DNA from 4 places in the Billgrantia tianxiuensis genome. Region 1 is predicted to be linked to each of the others. Evidence: predicted binding sites of a transcription regulator. Region 1 holds the regulator's gene; each other region holds the start of a gene.
The links. The regulator sigma-54, encoded in region 1, starts transcription at its own class of promoters, with help from an activator protein. The targets are predictions, from matches to a motif close to TGGCACNNNNNTTGCTNT.
Positions count from the first base shown of each region.

Region 2: urtA (urea ABC transporter substrate-binding protein) is a predicted target of sigma-54. The motif match lies at 1,132-1,149, and genes of this name have one in related genera.
Region 3: glnA (glutamate--ammonia ligase) is a predicted target of sigma-54. The motif match lies at 1,133-1,150, and genes of this name have one in related genera.
Region 4: speB (agmatinase) is a predicted target of sigma-54. The motif match lies at 1,330-1,347, and genes of this name have one in related genera.

Region 1 covers NZ_CP035042.1:3,208,387-3,210,589, reverse strand. Annotated here, with positions in the region: gene ptsN (PTS IIA-like nitrogen regulatory protein PtsN) at 1-152, opposite strand, end outside; gene hpf (ribosome hibernation-promoting factor, HPF/YfiA family) at 159-467, opposite strand; gene EKK97_RS15030 (RNA polymerase factor sigma-54) at 577-1,995, opposite strand; gene lptB (LPS export ABC transporter ATP-binding protein) at 2,150-2,203, opposite strand, start outside.
Region 2 covers NZ_CP035042.1:2,213,169-2,215,371, reverse strand. Annotated here, with positions in the region: gene urtA (urea ABC transporter substrate-binding protein) at 1-1,000, opposite strand, end outside; partial or broken gene EKK97_RS10330 (tripartite tricarboxylate transporter permease) at 1,392-2,203, opposite strand, start outside.
Region 3 covers NZ_CP035042.1:482,870-485,072, reverse strand. Annotated here, with positions in the region: gene glnA (glutamate--ammonia ligase) at 1-993, opposite strand, end outside; gene EKK97_RS02165 (glycosyltransferase family protein) at 1,344-1,883, opposite strand.
Region 4 covers NZ_CP035042.1:2,419,032-2,421,234, reverse strand. Annotated here, with positions in the region: gene EKK97_RS11275 (sigma-54 interaction domain-containing protein) at 1-1,209, opposite strand, end outside; gene speB (agmatinase) at 1,397-2,203, shown strand, end outside.

The sequences.
Region 1 (2,203 bases):
CGGCCGACCAGCCGGCTGAAGACTTCCTGGCTGTCGAGGCTCGGAGTGTTCTGCGCAATGAAGGTGCTGAAGAACTCCAGCACCCTCTTCTTGCTGCCTCCCGGAACGTCGAACAGCGCGCGTTCCGGGGGCAGGATGGTTTCCAGTGTCATGGCAACTCAGCGAATGCCGGCGCCCTGGGCGCGCGCCTGGGCTTTTTCCTTGTGTTTGACCAGTTGACGGTCGAGCTTGTCGGTCAAGGCATCGATAGCGGCGTACATGTCGGGATCGGAAGCTTCGGCATGCAGGTCGGCGCCGGCGGCATGTATCGTACAGGCGGCTTGTTGGCGTTCCTTCTCGATCGAGAGCGTGACCTGCACGTTGGTAATGTTGTCATAGTGGCGTTGGACGCGGTTCAGCTTCTCGCTCACGTAGTCACGCAGTGAATCGGTCAGCTCTACATGATGGCCGGTGATGTTGACTTGCATGACAAGCTCCTTCGTCCTTCGGGTGGTAGCTCGATTGTAACCCTTTTTACTGCCCTGCAAACCCCCTCGAGCCGCCGAGATTGTCTGGCGTCAACGTTACGTGGAGGCCTCAGCGAAAACGCTTGCGCTCGCTCGAGGAGGGAATCCCCAAGGCCTCACGATACTTGGCAACGGTGCGGCGTGCCACCTGAATCCCGTCGTCTGCGAGCAATTCCACCAGGCGGCTGTCGGAGAGCGGCTTGCGTGGCGGCTCATCGGCGATCAGCTTGCGAATGCGGGCGCGAATCGCCGTGCTGGAGTGGGCGTCGCCATCGCCGTTGCCGCCGACATGGCTGGAGAAGAAGTACTTGAGTTCGAACACACCGCGTGGCGTGTGGATGAACTTTTGTGTGGTCACGCGAGAGATGGTCGACTCATGCATCTCGACGGCCTGAGCGATATCGGCCAGCACCAGGGGCTTCATGGCTTCCTCGCCCTGCTCGAGGAACTCGATCTGGCGCGCCATGATTTCGCGGCCCACCCGTAGCAGGGTGTCATTGCGGCTCGCCAGGCTCTTCATCAGCCAGCGCGCCTCCTGCAGGTGATCCTTGAGAAACTGATTGTCCTGACTCTTGTCGGCGCGGCGCACCAGGGCAACGTAGTCGGGTTGGATGCGCAACCGGGGCAGGGCGTCGGCGTTCAGCTCGACACGCCAGCCGGACTCGTCATGATAGGCAACCAGATCCGGCGTGACGTAGCTGCTGCCGACCTCGGCATAGGCGCTGCCCGGGCGGGGGTTCAGCGAACGGACCAGGGCGATGACCTCGTCCAAGGCTTCGTCGTCCAACCCCAATCGGCGCTTGAGCAGGCGGCGATCGTCGGCGGCCAGGGCTTCGAGAAACTGGCGCACCAGGCGGCGGGTCTGGGGTAGCAGGGGCGTGTCGTCGGGCAGGGTGGCTAGCTGCAGCATCAGGCACTCGCGCAAGTCGCGGGAGAATACCCCGGTAGGCTCGAACTGCTGCAGTCGCAGCAATACCTGCTCGACTTCCCGTACGGTCAGGCCGTCGAGGCCCTGCTGGCGCAGTCCGTCGCGGATCTCCTCCAGTGTCTGGGCCAGGTAACCGGCACCATCGACGGCATCGATCAAGCTCTCGGCGATAATGTGCTGGCGCTCGCTCAGGTCGGTCATCGCCAGTTGCCAGACCAGGTGTCCGGCCAGGGTCTGCTCCGAGGCCTGACGCTCGAAGTCGGGGCCTTCGCCAGTGACACCCGAGCCGCTGCCATGATCGGGGTAGGTATCGGTCCAGTCGCTGTCGGTCGACAGCTCGTTGGGTATTTCGCTGGCCCAGTCTTCGCTTTGGGCTTCGCTGACGGCCTGTTCACCAAAGCCGTCGTCGAGCTCCAGCATGGGGTTGGATTCCAGCGCCTGTTGGATCTCCTGGCGCAGGTCGAGAGTCGAAAGCTGCAGCAGGGCGATGGCCTGCTGCAGCTGGGGAGTCATGGTCAGCTGGGTGCCGACACGCAGTTGCAAAGATGCTTTCATGGCCATGAGAATACGGGGCTCATTTGCCGGAAAACTCTACCCTAGACCGGCGTGCGATGACTTGCAAGCGAAATAACTGCAATAAGCATGCCATCGGCAATATTCATGCCTTTTGAGTAACTTTTAATTTAAATCATAGTGTTGCCGGGGTGGTTGGGGTTTAGAGCCGGAAATCCTCTCCCAGGTAGACTTCTCGTACCCGCTTGTTGGCGAG
Region 2 (2,203 bases), 1.0 Mb from region 1:
CGGCCTTGCGCACCGCCTCGGCCCACATGTTGAAGCCGATGTAGTGCGCCTCCATGGGATCGTTGGTCACCGCCTCCTCGTCGCCGGTGTAGTCGATCCAGGCGTCGATGAAGTCGTAGTTGGCGTCGGTGTCCACGCTCATGAAGTAGTTCCAGGCGGCCAGGTGACCCACCAGCGGGCCGGTATCGATGCCGGAGAGCTCCTGCTCACCCACCGAGAAGGCGATGACCGGAATGTCGGCGGCGTCGATGCCCTGGTTGGCCAGCTCGCGATAGAACGGTACGTTGGCGTCGCCGTTGATGGTCGAGACCACTGCGGTCTTCTTGCCCTCGCTGCCGAAGCGGCGCACCTCGGCGACGATGTTCTGCCAGTCGGAGTGACCGAACGGCGTGTAGTTGATCATGATGTCCTCGTCGGCAATGCCGTGCTCCTCCTTGAGGAAGGCTTCGAGGATACGATTGGTGGTGCGCGGGTAGACGTAATCGGTGCCGAGCAGCGCAAAGCGCTCCACGCCCACCTCGTTGAGCAGGTATTCCACCGCCGGGATGGCCTGCTGGTTGGGCGCTGCCCCGGTGTAGAAGACATTCTCCGAGGACTCTTCGCCCTCGTACTGCACCGGATAGAACAGCAGGCCATTGAGTTCCTCGAACACCGGCAGCACGGCCTTGCGCGACACCGAAGTCCAGTTGCCGAACACCACGTCCACCTCATGCTGCTCGAGCAGCTCGCGGGCACGCTCGGCGAACAGCGGCCAGTTGGAGGCCGGGTCGACCACCACCGCCTCGAGCTGACGGCCCAACAGGCCACCCTGCTCGTTCTGCTGCTCGATCAGCATCTCGACGGTGTCCTTGAGGGTCGATTCGCTGATCGCCATGGTGCCGGACAGCGAGTGCAGGATGCCCACCTTGATGGGCTCTTCCTGGGCCAGCGCCTGGCCAGTAACACCGAGGGACGCCGCCGCCAACAGGGCTGCGGCCACAGCGCGGGACGGGGATGACATGATGCGAACGGGGAAAGGCATGTTGCGACGGGAAGCGTTCACTCGAACCTCCTTGCGCCCTCCTGCGGGAGGGACTTGTTGTGAAGTTCATGCACGGCCGACACCGGCCGCACAGCACTAGGCTCCAAGCCATTGCAAGGCCTGCGCCATCATGCGGCAAAACCCTTGGAAGGCTTCCTGTACAAACAGTTACGCGCAGCTCTTCGAGCCAGAACTCACCCTATCGCACCGCAGGCGTGCACAGGTCAGGTGAACCTTTGCGCCGACAACGTTCGCCTGCACCACGAGCACGCACCAAGCAAGTGCACCCCACCTAACGCAAGCAGGGGCGTCGATCTCTCGACGCCCCTGCTGGGAAAGATGCTTCTACTTCTCGTCTGTGGCTGAGCTGCTAGGAAGCGGCTGGGCTGCGCATCTTGGTCAGGCCCCGCTTGGCCAGCGGCAGCAGCAGCGACAGCGCTGCAATGATCAGCAGCCACATGGAGATCGGCTTGTCGATGAAGGTCCACCAGTCGCCACCGGAGATCTGCAGCGCCCGCCGCATCGACTCTTCCATGATGGCGCCGAGAATCAAGCCCAGAATCAGCGGTGCGGTGGGGAAACCGAACAGGCGCATGCCAAGTCCCAGCAGGCCGAAGCCGAGCAGCAACAGCAGATCGAAGATACTGAAGCTCATGCCATAGACGCCGACCATGCAGAAGATCAGGATCAGCGACAGCAGCATCGGCTTCGGCATGTCGAGAATCTTGGCAATCAACGGGATCAACGGCAGGTTGAGAACCAGCAGGAAGATGTTGCCAATGTACATACTGGCGATTACGCCCCAGAACACGTCCGGGCGATTCTCGAGCATCATCGGACCTGGCGAGACGCCCATGATCAGCAGCGCGCCAAGCAGCACCGCGGTGGTGCCCGACCCCGGCACACCCAGCGTCAGCAGCGGCACGAAGGAGCCGGTACAGGCCGCGTTGTTGGCCGCCTCCGGTGCCGCCACGCCCTTGATGTTGCCCTTGCCGAAGGTGTGGCCGTCCTTCGCCAGACGCTTCTCCATGCTGTAGCCGAGAAACGAACCGATGGTGGCACCAGCGCCCGGCAGTACGCCGGTAAAGAAACCGAGCACCGAACTGCGTGCGATGGGCGGCGCGATCTGGCTCACTTCGCTACGCGTCAGCTTGAGCGAACCGATGGCGTTGCGTGGCGCCT
Region 3 (2,203 bases), 2.3 Mb from region 1:
CATGACCGGCGCTTCGAAGCCCGGCACCAGGCGCTTGTAGGAGTTAGTGGAAGCGTTGGTGAAGGCGTTCAGGGCACGGGCGTGCTTGATGATACCGCCGATGTAGTACAGCGCCATTTCGGACAGACCAGCGTACTGGTCGCCGGCAAACTGGTTTTGACCATCCTTCCAGAACGACTGGTGCACGTGCATGCCGCTGCCGTTGTCGCCGACCAGCGGCTTGGGCATGAAGGTGGCGGTCTTGCCGTAGGCGTGAGCCACGTTGTGGATCACGTACTTCAGTTCCTGGACTTCGTCGGCCTTCTTCACCAGGGTGTTGAACTTCACGCCGATCTCGTTCTGGCCGGCGTTGGACACCTCGTGGTGATGCACCTCGACGCTCTGGCCGATGGCTTCCAGGGTGTTGCACATGGCGCCGCGAATGTCATGGAAGCTGTCGACCGGAGGCACCGGGAAGTAGCCACCCTTGACGCGCGGACGGTGGCCCAGGTTGCCGCCTTCGACCTGACGGTCGGTGGACCAGGCACCCTCTTCGGAGGTGATCTTGTACATGGCGCCTTCGATGTCGGCCTTCCAGTGAACCTCATCGAAGATGAAGAACTCGGGCTCCGGGCCGAAGAAAGCGGTGTCGCCCAGGCCGGTGGACTGCAGGTAGGCCTCGGCGCGCTTGGCGATGGAACGCGGATCGCGCTCATAGCCCTGCATGGTGGCCGGCTCGATGATGTCGCAGCGCAGCACCAGGGTGGCATCCTCGGTGAACGGGTCGAGGAAGGCGGTACCGTCTTCCGGACGCAGGATCATGTCGGATTCGTTGATGCCCTTCCAGCCGGAAATGGAGGAGCCATCGAACATCTGGCCGTTCTCGAAGAACTCCTCGTTCACGTCACGGGCCGGAATGGTGACGTGCTGTTCCTTGCCCCGCGTGTCGGTGAAGCGCAGGTCTACCCACTTCACATCGTGTTCTTCGATCAGGGCGAGAGTCTTGGCTGACATTTGTGTCCTCCGTTTGAGCTGTGGCTCGATTCGATTGGCTGAAGTCCACTGGTGCTGTTTCGTTGCAGCACCCGTTGTAGCACGCTGTGGGCCAGCTGCCCACGTTCGCCATGCACAAGCATGGCGAGCTGCCCATGGCAATGCAGGAGCTGTGCCAATCATGCACCACGCCTAAACGGAAATATGTTAACCATCTGTTTCGGAAGAAAAATAAATTGCACCGCGCTGTATCAGCCTGCACCAAGCCTGCCCGCCCTCTCCATTTAGGCGCCGCTGGGATCGGATTTGTGCACCATGGTGGCGCAAACAAATCGCTAATGCACCATAATCGCGCACCGACTGCGCTTTTCTCATGCAGTCTCGATCGATACCCGCGCCTGACAGGCCCGCAAGCGTTCGAGCAGATCGGGCAGCGCGTCGCTGCCCAACTGCGGGTCGAAACCGCCGATGCGCTCGAACCAGGCTCGCACCACCCAGAAGGTGTCCAATGGTGATGGACGCTGCAGCAGCCACCAGCGCCGCAGCCAACCATGGCGGCGCACCGGCAGCACGGCCGCATCCCACTGGCCGCTCGGCTCGACCTCGACCAACCGATGGCTGAGCCAGTTCACGGCACGGCGGTCTCCCAACCCGGGGAACAGCAATAGCTCTCCTCGGCTGGCACTTACGGCGGCATTGAGCCGACCTCCCAGAGGCGTGGAGCCGCACGAGAGCAGGACAGCCCGGTAGCGTTGCGCCAGGGCCGGTAAGCGGCGGTCTCCGGTATCGTCCACCAGCAACAGTTCATAGCTCCCCTGCCACCGCTTGGCTGCCTTTTCGAAAGCGATCAAGTTGCGTGGCAGTTTCGCGCCGGCACTGCGAGCATCGAGAATGACACTGGAAAGAGGCATGGCTCAGGGCTCCACCGAGAATGGGAGGGCCGCTCGCAACGCAGCTGCGTTACAGAGTGTGTAAATAAGTGTAGAAAAGTAGCGACAAAGTTCCCTTACTGAATTTCTTCCCACCGCGCTCTCCCAATCATGCCCGCCATGACGGAACGATGACATGGCTCGGACCGCCCCAGGCGGATGGGGAAGCGCCACGTCCCGGGCTGATGGTCTCCATATTGCGAGGTTGTGCTATTCCCCTCCCCCGCTTACCTGTACAATGCGCCTCCACTCCCTACCCCGCGCCTAGGGTACGTCCTTCCGATGTGTACATAGGTGCGCCC
Region 4 (2,203 bases), 790 kb from region 1:
GACCGCCACCGGAGCCGCCGTCTCGGCGCGGGTCGGTGAGTGAATCAGGTCGCCCGGACTCGACAGCCAGGCGCGCTCCAGCCAGTTCTCGAGTTGGCGCACGTTGCCTGGCCAATCGCCGCCCATCAGCTCGGACCAGGTGCTGCCATGCAACAGCTTGCGCTGGCCATAGCGCTGGTTGAGCCGCTCCAGGCACGCCTCGACCAGGGCCGGAATGTCCTCGCGACGCTCGCGCAGGGGCGGCAGGGTCACCGGAATGACGTTCAGCCGATAGTAGAGGTCGAGGCGAAAGGCGCCGCTCTCCACGCGCCTGGCCAGGTCCTGGTTGGTGGCCACCACCAGGCGGAAGTCGACCCGCCGCGGGCGAGTGTCGCCCAGCCGGGTCACGCTGCCGTCCTGGATCACCTTGAGCAGTTTGGTCTGCATCGGCAGCGGCAGCTCGCCGATCTCGTCGAGAAACAGCGTACCGCCCTCCGCCTGTTCCAGCAGCCCGGCCTTGCCCTGTCGCGCCGCCCCGCTGAAGGCGCCCGGCTGGTAGCCGAACATCTCCGACTCGAACAGGTTCTCCGGTATCGCCCCGCAGTTGACCTCGACGAACGGACCTGCGTGACGCCGGCTCCAGCGATGCAGCTGGCGGGCGAAGGCGGTCTTGCCCACACCCGACTCGCCAAGCATCAATACCGTGGCATCCGACGGCGCCACGCGCTTGAGCAGCAGGGCCAGCTCCCGCATCACGCCGCTGCGCACCTGGAGTTCGTCCAGCGCCGCCTCGAGCTGGCCATCCTCGGCATTGCCGCCGCCCTGGCTGCGCTTGAGGTGCTCACTGAAGCGCTTTTGCAGCAGTGCGTATTCGTCCTGCAGCAGTTGCAGGTCGGTGAGGTCGCGGGAGCGGCTGACGATACGTGCAAGTTTGCCCTCGACGTACACCGGATGGGCCTCGGCAATGACCCGCCTACCCGTACCGGTCACCTGCATCAATTGCGCCGGCTTGCCGCTGCGAATCACCTCCAGGCTGATGGAGGGCTTGAGCACCCCCTCCGCCTCGAGCCGCTGCACGGTACTGCCAATAAGGCGCTCCCGCGCCATGCCGTAGACCGCCGCCGCTCCTGGGCTGACGTCCAATACCAGCCCCTCACCGTCGACGATGAAGAAATGGTCGTTGGCCGTTTCGACGATGGTCCTGATCACTTCCCGGTCGATGTCGCTCATGCCTTCCTACCGATGCAAATATGAATCTCGATTCAATCATGCATCACATGAACGGCGATGGCGATTCAATCATGCATCGCATGGCGCGGCAAAATCCCATGATGGCGGGCCGCACGGGGTTGGCACGAAAGCTGCTATATGCAGGAGAGAGACGTTCACAGACCCAACGTTACGCAAGGAGCCGACCATGCCCGACTTCAACCAGCCGCTCGGCGGCAACGAGATGCCGCGCTTCGGCGGACCCGCCACCATGATGCGCCTGCCCACCCAGCCTACCGCCGCAGGTCTCGACGTGGCCTTCATCGGCGTACCGCTGGACATCGCCACCTCAAATCGTCCCGGCACGCGCCTGGGCCCGCGCCAGATCCGCGACGAGTCGCGCATGCTGCGCCCCTACAACATGGCCACCCGCGCCGCGCCCTTCGACAGCCTGCAGGTGGCCGACATCGGCGACGTGCCGATCAATACCTTTCATCTGCCCAAGACGGTGGACATCATCAGCGCCTTCTACGACGAGGTGCTCGGCCATGGCTGCACACCGCTGACGCTGGGCGGCGACCATGTGATCACCCTGCCGATTCTGCGCGCCATCGCCAAGAGGCACGGTCCGGTGGGGCTGATCCATATCGACGCCCATGCCGACGTCAACGAGCACATGTTCGGCGAACCCATCGCCCACGGCACGCCATTCCGACGCGCCCAGGAGGAAGGGCTGCTGGCCCACGGCAAGGTGGTGCAGATCGGCCTGCGCGGCACCGGCTACGCCGCCGAGGACTTCGACTGGTGCCGCCAGCAGGGCTTCCGCGTAGTCACCGCCGAAGCGTGCTGGTATCGCTCGCTCGAGCCGCTGATGGCGGAAGTGCGCGAGCAGATGGGCGACACGCCGGTCTATGTCACCTTCGATATCGACGGCCTCGACCCCTCCGTGGCTCCCGGCACCGGCACCGTCGAGATGGGCGGGCTGACCTCGGCCCAGGGGCTGGAGATCGTGCGC